2 linked regions of the Oceanicoccus sp. KOV_DT_Chl genome follow. The protein of the gene in region 1 binds, or shares a complex with, the protein of each later gene. Links are inferred from orthologs where the notes say so. Each region holds a gene or a part of one and is shown in the gene's direction. Other genes may lie near its edges.

The links. Proteins that work in one complex are often made in the same cells at the same time.
Region 2: the proteins of accB (region 1) and accD are in contact, whole or in part, in a solved structure (PDB 8UXZ), measured with the Escherichia coli proteins. The link is inferred for Oceanicoccus sp. KOV_DT_Chl from one-to-one orthologs.

What each region holds. Positions count from the first base shown.
Region 1 is NZ_FQLF01000002.1:2,162,770-2,171,183, reverse strand. The notes cover bases 2,913-5,623. They hold accB (acetyl-CoA carboxylase biotin carboxyl carrier protein), read left to right. Parts: upstream 2,913-3,892; coding sequence 3,893-4,354; downstream 4,355-5,623. Other genes in these bases: aroQ (type II 3-dehydroquinate dehydratase), read left to right, coding at 3,410-3,850; UNITIG_RS14000 (protein-disulfide reductase DsbD), read left to right, coding at 2,913-2,984. Outside these bases: UNITIG_RS14010 (copper chaperone PCu(A)C), read right to left, coding at 1-88; UNITIG_RS14005 (hypothetical protein), read right to left, coding at 327-1,028; more of UNITIG_RS14000, read left to right, coding at 1,206-2,912; prmA (50S ribosomal protein L11 methyltransferase), read left to right, coding at 5,857-6,753; UNITIG_RS23605 (DUF3426 domain-containing protein), read left to right, coding at 6,877-8,414. UniProt on the Escherichia coli protein: This protein is a component of the acetyl coenzyme A carboxylase complex; first, biotin carboxylase catalyzes the carboxylation of the carrier protein and then the transcarboxylase transfers the carboxyl group to form malonyl-CoA.
Region 2 is NZ_FQLF01000004.1:302,530-306,103, reverse strand. Bases 808-3,574 are described here. They hold accD (acetyl-CoA carboxylase, carboxyltransferase subunit beta), read left to right. Parts: upstream 808-1,638; coding sequence 1,639-2,511; downstream 2,512-3,574. Other genes in these bases: folC (bifunctional tetrahydrofolate synthase/dihydrofolate synthase), read left to right, coding at 2,526-3,574; trpA (tryptophan synthase subunit alpha), read left to right, coding at 808-1,599. In the rest of the region: trpB (tryptophan synthase subunit beta), read left to right, coding at 1-750; more of trpA, read left to right, coding at 790-807.

The sequences.
Region 1 (8,414 bases):
TATGTATATGCCTATGGATTTCAGTTTTCGCTGCACTGGGACTTTTTACATTGACTATTTTTAGCGGTCGATCGGTAGCATTCAACACTCGCAAAAATGCCGCTGTATTGGGCTGGCCAGGGGTAACCCGCGCACATAACCGTCTTTAATAACTAGCTGCGCACTCGCTATTAACGACCAGCACAAACCAATACCAGCAAACAAAACAAAACGAAAAACTGACAAATGGCACCTCTCATATTTAAAACCTGATGGCTACTATACCTTATTACCAACACGCTTATTATGCTTTATTACACGATCACTATGGCAAACTTAAATCAATTTTAGTCCAAGTCCAATAACACAATACGCGGCACCTGCCCGATTTCGATATTACCCCGCAGACGAAAACCGTCCACTGCTGAACGCATCTGTTGATACACCCAACGCCCCTCCGCATCGTTGCGAGCAACAATTAATAATCGCGACTGCTTAGCCCGTGCTTGCTGCGCCAACTCAGCTAGCTGCTGTTGAATGAGTTCATTACGCGCCGACAATGCACCAACCGGCAGCAATACTTCACCTGTTCGTACTGTCTGTTTATAACGCTGGCGAATCGCCTCTGTGGTAAGGGGGTTAGCAGCAATCATCTCTGCACGCCGCAGCATTTGTTCTGCCAAACCCAATCGGTGACTATCGAATGCCTGCTCCGCCAACTGCAAGTAGCGACGGGTAATTTCATGCATACCCCAATGCGCCTCGGCATTCTCCTGATCGACAGCCAGCACCTGCCGATACCAATCATAGGCACTGTCAAACTCAGGCACCATCAACCGATCATCAGCCAGCGCTTGCTGTGCATTGGCCAGCATCACCCTAAGCTGCTGACGCTGCCCGGCAGCTGATAGCTGCCGGGCTGGCTCTGGCTGAACCAGCGCCTCCACCACCGGTGCAGGCATCGGCTTTGCCACAAAACCATTACAGGCCACTAACGAAAATCCAAGCAGGCTATAAACCAGGCCACGCTGCATTATCCACATCAACATTTAAACCTCATTGAGACACTCGCATAAAATAAGATAATGGGTATGGTGCCACAGTTATTAAACAATATTGCGCTACAATAACCGACACTAACAGTCAGGGAACTAAGCAAGGGTTTACCAGCCCAAGGCATAACGCTAGCTGCCGTCACTATACTTTCAAACACCCTCAGGAATTTTATGTACTTTCGACTTATTATTCTCGCTTTCAGCCTGATACTCCACAGCAGCTACAGCCAGGCCCAGAACGACTTCGATAACAATGCCTCCAGCAGCTTTAGCACTAATAACTTCGGTGATGACCCGGAATTTTTACCGGTAGAACAAGCCTATCAGCTTAACGCAGAATTTGAAGCTGACGGCCAATTACGACTGAACTGGCAAATTGCCGATGACTACTATCTATATCGCCATGGCTTTCGTTTCCAGCTCTCCGCCAACGGTCAGGTGCTGACCAGCGATGCCATCATCCCCAGCGGACTGGAAAAAGAAGATGAATACTTTGGTCGCGTGGAAGTCTACTACCAACAAGCGGATATTTTTCTACCCAAACTACCCGCACTTACCAATATTCAATTAACCGTTACCAGCCAGGGCTGCGCTGACGCTGGCTTATGCTACCCCCCTTACTCACAATATTTTAAAATCAACGGCCAGCAGCTTAGCATTCAGGAAACAACCAAACCCGCGGCCATCGATGCAGGAAACAGCCAAACCACCACAGTTCAGCCCGAGACTAAAACAACCAACTGGAACCAGCTCCCGTATATGCTGTTACTAGCCATACTCGGCGGTTCCATTTTGAATTTAATGCCCTGTGTGTTTCCAGTACTTAGCCTAAAAGTATTGGCCTTCGCTAACGACAAACAACACTCGCCAACCACCCATGGCTGGTCGTATAGCGCCGGGGTAATTGCCAGCTTTGTATTAGTGGCCTTCATTCTGGTGACACTTCAGGCAGCAGGCGAAGCAATTGGCTGGGGCTTTCATTTACAGTCACCATGGCTGGTAGCCGGCCTCGCTTATTTATTTTTTGTTATGGGCCTGAGCTTATCTGGTTTTGTCGACATCGGCGGCCAATGGATGAACGCTGGCAATGAGCTAGCCAGCAAGCAAGGCTATAGCGGCAGCTTTTTTAGTGGCGTTCTGGCGACAGTTGTCGCCAGCCCATGTACCGCCCCGTTTATGGGAACCGCGCTAGGCTTTGCTATCACCCAACCCAAATCAATTGCAGTACTGGTGTTTGCCGCCCTCGGCCTAGGCATGGCACTACCGGTATTACTGCTTAGCTATTCACCAAAACTGCTGGCCAAAATCCCTAAACCGGGCATCTGGATGGAGCATCTAAAGGAATTTCTCGCCTTCCCTCTCTACATCACTGCGATCTGGTTATGCTGGGTAGTGGGTAATCAGACAGGGGTCAATGGCATGGCGACACTGCTGTTGGGCTGCAGCATACTGGCGCTGGCAATATGGCTTTGGTCCGGAGGCGTTATTAAACGGACTTTAAGTGCTATCTGCCTGGCAACTGCCATCAGTTTATTGGTTAGCCCGATGTTGCGCACACAGGATAACAGCACTGCGAGCACTGCTGACCAAAGCTGGATTGCCTATCAACCCGAGACGCTGGCGCAACTAAGGCAACAAGGCAAACCCGTATTTATAAATATCACTGCCGACTGGTGTATTACTTGCCTGGCCAATGAGAAAGTCACACTGAGCACTCAAACCATACAACAGGCATTGCAAACCGCCGGGATCACCTACCTAAAAGGTGACTGGACTAACCACAATCCACTAATCACTGACTTGCTAAAGCAATATGGCCGCAATGGTATTCCCCTCTATATAATGTTTCCCGCTGGCAACGCCTCTCATGGCACGCTACTCCCGCAAATTCTGACCGTGGACATCGTACTGGATGCCATCGCCGCTGCCACACCAGCTGAAAATAGTTAAAACTCTTAGTTATAAGCCAATTTTTAATTAGAGTTGCTGCGATCGTCGTAGAAACGATTTTTTTATCAATTCCAGGCTTACAAACCGTCAAACTTTTACAAAACCGTCAATATATCAACTTTTAACAGACGATAGACGCATTATTTAAGAAAAAGTCGACATTTCCCCCAATCTCCCCAAATAGTGTGAAGAACATGTCGCCTATTGTCGCTAAAAGGTTAAAGACAAACACAAACTTGAGGCAATCTTGCATTCAATTGTCGCTATTTTGCTGCTATATGCATTGAAATAAACAAAAGTTGGACTAGGCTTATTTTTTAAGGCAGAATCGCGCCAACTAGCCATTACGAGTTAGCTTGATAGTCATTCGCGGCACTAGCCAGGATCAATCTAGATACAATAAAGGCGCAAATCAGGATCAAATCATGGCATCTTTTCTGGTACTCCACGGCCCCAATCTCAACCTGCTCGGTAGTCGTGAGCCTGAAGTATACGGTTCAGATACGCTGGATGACATCAACCGGGACTTAACCGACGCCGCTATCGCTGCTGGCCACCACTTGCTAACCATGCAAAGTAATGCGGAGTACGAACTTATTGAGCGCATCCACGCCGCCCGCAATGAAGGTATTAATTTCATTATCTTCAATCCCGGCGCATTCACTCACACCAGCATTGCGCTGCGCGATGCGTTATTAGGCGTCAACATACCCTTTATTGAAGTTCACATTTCCAACGTCTACAAACGTGAAGCATTTCGCCAGACCTCCTATCTCTCTGACATTGCCGTCGGTGTGATTAGCGGACTGGGCAGCCAGGGCTATTTATTAGCGCTACAGGCAGCGATTAGCAAAACCGACCCCTAACTCATTCATTCTAATTAAAGACACCACAGCAAGAGAACTGTCATGGATATACGTAAAGTTAAAAAACTGATTGAACTGCTCGAAGAATCCAACATCGACGAGATTGAAATAAAAGAAGGTGAAGAGTCCGTACGCATCAGCCGGAACGGCAATGCCTCTATGCCTTATTACCCTCAGCCAATGCCCATGCCGATGGCGGCACCAGCTCCCGCTGCCGCACCGGCTGCAGCAGCACCCGCCACTGAAGCTGCAGCAGCACCCGCTAGCAATGGCCACCTGGTTAAATCACCCATGGTCGGTACTTTTTATGCTGCTGCCTCACCCGGCTCGCCAAAATTTGTTGAGATTGGCCAGCACGTTAAAGTCGGCGATGTTATCTGCATTATCGAAGCGATGAAAATGATGAACCAAATTGAAGCGGATAAAGCCGGCGTTATCGAGGCCGTACTGGTTGAAGACGGCCAACCCGTAGAGTTTGATCAACCTTTGGTCACCATAGTTTAAAAGCAATTACTGGCGACCGTTATTAATAGATTTAATAAGGTCCTGACTTATTGGGTTATGCAGCTGCCACGCTCTCTTTAATGTGGCCGCAAGCGACAAACTGGAAATAGTTTCATGTTGGAAAAAATTCTTATCGCCAACCGCGGCGAAATCGCACTCCGTATTTTGCGCGCCTGCAAAGAGATGGGCATTAAAACTGTAGCGGTGCACTCACAAGCAGATAAAGACCTAATGCACGTGCGACTCGCTGACGAGTCAGTTTGTATCGGTCCCGCTCCGTCACCCCTCAGCTACCTCAATATACCAGCCATTATCAGCGCAGCTGAAGTAACCGACTCGGTGGCCATCCACCCCGGCTACGGTTTTTTAGCTGAAAGTGCAGATTTTGCTGAACAAGTACAAAAGAGCGGCTTCACCTTTATCGGCCTTCCCCGGATGTAATCCGCTTGATGGGCGACAAAGTGTCTGCCATTGAAGCCATGCGTAAAGCGGGTGTACCTACTGTGCCAGGCTCTAACGGCCCACTCCCGGTTGATAACAAAGAGCGCTGTTTGGCTATCGCCCGTGAAATTGGCTATCCGGTAATTATCAAGGCTGCCGCCGGTGGCGGTGGTCGCGGCATGCGGGTAGTGCAGAGTGAAGCCGCATTGCTAAATTCCATCCATGTGACCCGCGCAGAAGCTGCCGCCGCTTTCGGCGACGGTACGGTTTATATGGAAAAGTTTTTAGAAAATCCGCGTCATGTCGAAATTCAAGTCATGTCTGACGGCCAGGGTAACGCCATCCACTTGTATGATCGCGACTGCTCCTTGCAGCGTCGGCACCAAAAAGTATTAGAAGAAGCACCCGCTCCCGGTATTCCGGAAGATGTGCGGCAGGAAGTTTATCAATCCTGTGTTAAAGCCTGTATCGAAATTGGTTATCGCGGTGCGGGTACGTTTGAGTTTCTCTACGAAGACGGTGGTTTTTACTTTATTGAAATGAATACCCGTATTCAGGTTGAACACCCTGTCACCGAAATGGTGACCAACGTGGATTTGATCAAAGAGCAGATTCGCGTATGCGCCGGCCAAAAACTGTCTTACAAACAGGAAGACATCAAGCTCAACGGCCACGCCTTTGAATGCCGAATCAACGCAGAAGACCCTAAAACCTTTATGCCCTGCCCTGGACAGATAAAAATGTTCCACGCCCCTGGCGGCTTAGGTGTGCGAGTCGATTCTCATCTGTACAGCGGCTACACCGTGCCACCTAATTACGATTCAATGATTGGAAAAATCATTACCTGGGCAGAAGACCGCACTACGGCTCTGGATCGCATGCGCGTTGCACTGGATGAAACGGTCATCGAAGGTATCCGCACTAACATTCCTTTACAGCAGGATTTGGTCCGGGATACCGCCTTCCGCAAAGGTGGTGTCAACATTCATTATCTGGAGAAAAAGCTTGGAATGTAGAGTCCTCTCCACTTTACCGGCAGCATTCAGACTGATGCAATAACAATGAGCTGGCTACAACTGCGGGTGCAAACCACCCGCGAACAAACCGGAGCGGTCGAAGATGCATTGCTAGCGGCTGGCGCAGTCTCGGTCACCATGGAAGATAACGCCGACCAACCGATTCTGGAGCCTGCGGTGGGCGAAACACCGCTCTGGAACAATACCCGCATCACCGGCTTATTCACTGCCGACACAGATACCGATCAGGCCACCGTCATCGCCACCGCTAGTTACTCTTGCGTTTACCCCAATCAACACCTGCCAAGCTATCGATGGGAGATTCTGGAAGATAAGGATTGGGAGCGTGAGTGGATGGATAATTTCCACCCTATGCGCTTTGGCCGACGACTGTGGATTTGCCCCAGCTGGAAACAGCCGCCCGAGCCCAACGACGTAAACCTGATGCTGGACCCCGGCTTAGCCTTTGGCACCGGCACCCACCCCACCACTGCACTGTGTCTGGAATGGCTGGATAGCATCGATGTGAAAGGCAAAACCGTTCTGGATTATGGTTGCGGCTCCGGTATTCTCGGCATCGCTGCCTTACTCCTAGGCGCGACGCAAGTCATTGCTGTCGACAACGACCCGCAGGCGCTGATTGCCACTTTGGATAATGCGCGCCGCAATAACATCGCCAGCGAGCATATTCACACCTACCTCCCCGAAGATGCCCCCGCGGATATTCAGGCGGACATCACTGTTGCCAACATCCTCGCCGGCCCGCTAGCTGAGTTGGCACCCACTATCAGCAAACTAACCACCGAGCATGGACTACTGGCATTATCCGGAATTATCTCCAGTCAGGCAGAAGAGTTACGGCAGCACTATCTGCAATGGTTTGAAATGGATGCAGTCGTGCTTGAGCAAGATTGGGCCAGGCTCTCTGGCAGCAAACGCTAAACCTCACATCAATCCCCAGCCTGACTTCACAAAGTAAATAACAAAGCCGCTTTAAGCCCTCGTTTTTTCTGAAAAAAGCGATACACTTAATCTTTATTAACTGCACCATCAGGAACCACCGCTATGACCAGTCAGGTCACCCAATGCCCCAGCTGTCACACCTCGTTTCGAGTCACCGAGGCTCAACTTGGTATTGCCAATGGCGCAGTCCGCTGCGGCTCCTGCCTGCATATCTTTAAGGCTCCCGAACACTGGCTCAACAATCCACAGCCCGCTGCACCAGCAGAAACCTCGCTGTTTGAAGAAGAACCAAGCAACGCGCCTGCAGCCGCCAGCAGTCCCGATTATGAAGATCTGTTTAATGATGACCCTGAACAGGATGGGATGGATAACATTTTCGACGATGACATGTTCGCCGATGATGACTTTGACCTGCTTGCTGATTCCAGCAGCGATGAGCCTGTGCAGGATGTTAGCACCGGGGAAGACCTGCCACCTGACGACACGAATGAACTCGAGGATACGAACAACGAGGACAGCCCGACCTTCGCTCCCGAACCAGAAGTAGACGTAGAAAGTAAACCTGACGAAGCTTTGGCGCTGGCAGAATCGCAAGGTGATGATGAAGACGATTACTTAATCAGCGACAGTATCATCAATACCGATCTCGATCTGGAAATAGAGCCCAATATTAATAGCGAAGAAGAGTTTGGTTTCAGCGACTCGTTTCTCCAGCTTAACGAGGGAAAACCGGAGTCCAGCTCCTTATTTAAAGAGCTTGACGATCTCGGCGGTGATGAAGAATCCATTCAGGAAGATGCCTGGGCCAGAAAATTACTGGAAGAGGACGAACCCAAATATGAGGAGCCCGCCGCTGATGAACAGCCAGAAGAATTAGCCGATGATGCCTTTAGTGATTTATTTGATGCCCTGGAAGACGACCAGCCGGCCATGGATAACGAGCTACAGGATATTCTCAATGATCGCAGCGATGAAGGTTATGAGCTAGAGCACGAAGACTCTGAGCAAAGTCTCGAAGAACCCGCCAGTCTCGTCGAAGAAGAATTTGTCCTTGGCAATGAGTCGCTAATGGCTGGCGAGCGTATCGGTCAACATCATGGCAACCACAATAGCCTGCTGCATGCGATCGAATCCGAACCTGTCATCATGGCAATGCCTACCGATCACTCCCGCTGGGTCAAAAGAGCCTGGGTGAGCAGTATTGTCATCGCTCTGCTGATGTTTGCCGCCCAGTATCTGATATTTAATTTTGACCGACTAGCCCGCGACCCTGATTATCGCCCACTGTTAACTACCGCCTGCGATACTATCGGCTGCAAAATCCCAAGCCTGGATGACATCAACAGCATCCTTTCCTCAAACCTGATGGTACGCAGCCACCCCAACGCTCAACAGGCACTGGTGGTCGACGCCATTATCATTAACCGCGCCGATTTCAAGCAACGCTTTCCCATCATGGAACTGCAATTCACCGACCTTGATGGCGATATTGTCGCCGGCCGCCAATTCTCACCGTCAGAATATCTGGCCGGTGAGCTAAGCGGTGACGAGCTAATGCCGATGAAACAGCCGGTACATATTTCACTAGAGATCGTTGACCCCGGCGAACAGGCGGTTAACTATCAATTGCGCTTCCACCC
Region 2 (3,574 bases), on another replicon or contig:
GTTTACCGTATGAAACTGCTTGGTGCCGAAGTGATACCAGTGACATCCGGTTCCAAAACATTAAAAGACGCTATGAATGAAGCTATGCGCGATTGGGTCACTAACGTTGATGATACTTTTTATATTATTGGTACTGCTGCAGGACCTCATCCCTACCCATTATTAGTGCGCGATTTTCAGTCTGTCATTGGCCGTGAAGCTAGAGCACAGTGTTTGGAATTAACTGGCCAATTACCTGATGCACTTATTGCTTGTGTTGGTGGGGGTTCTAACGCTATCGGTCTATTTCATCCCTTTCTCACAGATGAAAATGTCGCCATGTACGGTGTAGAGGCGGGTGGCGATGGTGTGGATACTGGCCGACATGCTGCGCCTTTATCCGCTGGTGAGCCTGGCGTATTACATGGCAATCGTACTTATCTGATGCACGATGAAAACGGACAGATCATTCATACTCACTCAGTTTCTGCAGGGCTGGACTATCCAGGTGTTGGCCCAGAGCACTCATGGTTAAAAGATATTAAACGTGTAAATTACGTTGCAATTAATGATGACGAAGCTTTAGCCGGTTTTCGCGGCCTAACTAAAATTGAAGGTATTATGCCAGCGTTAGAATCCAGTCATGCAGTGGCTTATGCTAACAAGCTGGCACCCACTATGGATAAAGACCAAATTATTATTATTAATTTATCTGGCCGTGGCGACAAAGACATTCATACCGTGGCAGGCATCGATGGTATTACTATTTAATCTCGTTGCTTTGGCAACTATCAAGATAGGAGATAATTCTTGAGTCGTATTGCTGCTTGTATGCAAGCGTTACAAACGCAGGGCCGCAAGGCATTAATCCCGTATATTGTTGCCGGTGATCCCAACCCGGATTTTACCTTGCCGTTGATGCATCAATTAGTTGCCGATGGCGCTGATATTCTTGAGCTTGGCATTCCATTTTCTGACCCGATGGCCGAAGGCCCGGTCATTCAGTTAGCCCATGAACGGGCGCTGGAATATAACATCAGTCTACGCGATGCGCTGGCCATTGTTGCTCGGTTTCGTGAAACAAACCAGCATACGCCGGTGGTATTAATGGGTTATGCAAACCCGGTAGTAGTGATGGGGTTTGAACAATTTGCTCAGGCCGCAGCTAAAGCAGGCGTAGATGGTTTATTAACGGTTGATATGCCACCGGAAGAGGCAGGCGCTTTAAATACTGCGCTTAAAGCCTCCAATATTGATAGCATATTTTTATTGGCGCCAACGACAACTGCCGCGCGCATTAAGCACATTGCCGAATTAGCCACGGGTTATCTTTACTATGTTTCGCTTAAGGGTGTTACTGGTGCCGGTCATTTGGATGCTGACTCTGTTCGTAATAAATTGACCGAAATTAAAGCCATTACCAACTTACCTGTGATGGTAGGTTTTGGTATTAAAGATGCTGAGTCAGCCTCTACTATTAGCCGTTTGGCTGAAGGCGTAGTAGTAGGCAGTGCACTGGTTCAAAAGGCTGTGGAATTATCACAACAAAATGATAGCAACGCCATCGCTGGCGCTTCAGCGTTGATTGCCGACATGCGTCAGGCAATGGATGCAGTTTAAACTATACTTATTAACACTTAATTTTAACGGGATAACACGATGAGCTGGCTAGATAAAATACTTCCTACCATTGGTCGTACTGGAGAGCAGGATAGAGATCGGCGCACCAGTACCGTACCTGAAGGCTTGTGGAAAAAATGTGTTAAATGTGAGGCGGTTTTGTATCGCCCTGAACTTGAGAAAAATCTCGATGTTTGCCCTAAGTGCGAACATCATATGCGTATTGGTGCCCGTCGCCGCCTTGCTGGTTTTCTCGATGAGGCTGATCAACAAGAAGTACTGGCAAGCATCGAGCCAGTTGATCGCTTGAAATTCAAAGACAAGAAAAAATATAAAGATCGGCTATCTGCTGCGCAAAAATCAACTGGCGAAAAAGATGCGCTTATTGCCGTGCAGGGTAAAGTTAAAGGCGTACCTGTGGTCGTGGTCGCATTTGAATTTAATTTTCTGGGTGGCTCTATGGGTTCTGCTGTCGGTGAAAAATTTACCCAGGCAGCAAATCTGGCGCTCGAACAAAAAATTCCTTTTATCTGTTTTTCTGCTTCCGGTGGCGCCCGTATGCAAGAGGCTTTAATTTCATTAATGCAGATGGCGAAAACCAGCGCAGTTTTGGAGCGCCTTAAGCTTAATGGAGTACCGTATATTTCTGTAATGACCGATCCGATTTACGGTGGTGTGTCGGCAAGCCTGGCTTTGCTTGGTGATATTAATATTGCCGAACCTGATGCCCGCGCTGGTTTTGCCGGCCCGAATATTATTGAACAAACCATTCGCCAAAAACTACCGCCGGGCTTCCAGCGTAGTGAGTTTTTATTAGCTCATGGTGCAATCGATATGATCGTTCATCGGAAAGATATGCGTGATACTTTGGCCAATCTATTATCCATGCTTACACGGCGTGCTGCTGCTTAGGCGTTTCTTTTTACATGCGCTTTAATCTACTGCAGGACTGGCTGAGCTGGCTTGAGTCCTGCCACCCTTCTGAAATTGAACTTGGTCTAACGCGTGTTGGCACTGTTGCCAGCACCATGGGGCTTGATTTATCTGAATGTAAAGTCGTTACGGTTGCTGGCACTAATGGCAAAGGCTCCTGTGTCGCCAGCTTAAACACATTACTGCGCTCTGCGGGTTACCGTGTGGGCTGTTTTACTTCACCGCATTTTTTAGAATATAACGAGCGAATTGTTGTTAATGACAAACGCGCTACAGATCAACAAATTAGTGCAGCATTTGATGCTATAGATCAGGCTAGAGCTGATATCAGTTTAACGTATTTTGAATTTGGTACGCTCGCAGCATTCTATATTTTTCAGCAAAGTGAATTGGATGTAGTCATTCTTGAAGTGGGGCTTGGTGGGCGATTGGATGCGGTCAATATTATTGATGCCGATATTGCTGTTGTCACTAGCATTGATATTGATCATGAAGAGTGGCTGGGTAATGATCGTGAAGTTATTGGACGCGAAAAAGCCGGTATATTTAGAGCAGGGCGTTACGCTATTTCAGCGGGTTATTCGCCACCTCAATCTTTACAGCAAGCCGCTGCTGAGTGCGGTGCCATACTCTTGCAAGCCGGCGATGATTTCACCTTTAATGCGGATAAAGGCTGCTGGTCCGGACAAAACCTGTCATCTCAACCCATACAATTAACTGCATTACCGGCAGTGCAACTGCCAACCGAAAGCGTTTCGGCTGCTATTCAGGCATTGCATTTACTTGATCTACCTATTGCATCGGTGGATTACCAAGTGCTGGCCGCTACCGCCCTGACAGGTCGTTTTCAGCAGCTTCGTATCGCTGGCAAGCACGTCATCATGGATGTTGCCCATAATCCAGCTGCTGCGACCCATCTTGCTCATCAGTTGCTGGTTAACGTTTGCCAAGGTCGAACATTCGCTCTTTTTGCAGTCATGGCTGATAAGGATATTCCCGGCATTATCTGTGCCATTGAGCCACAGATAGATAGCTGGTATTT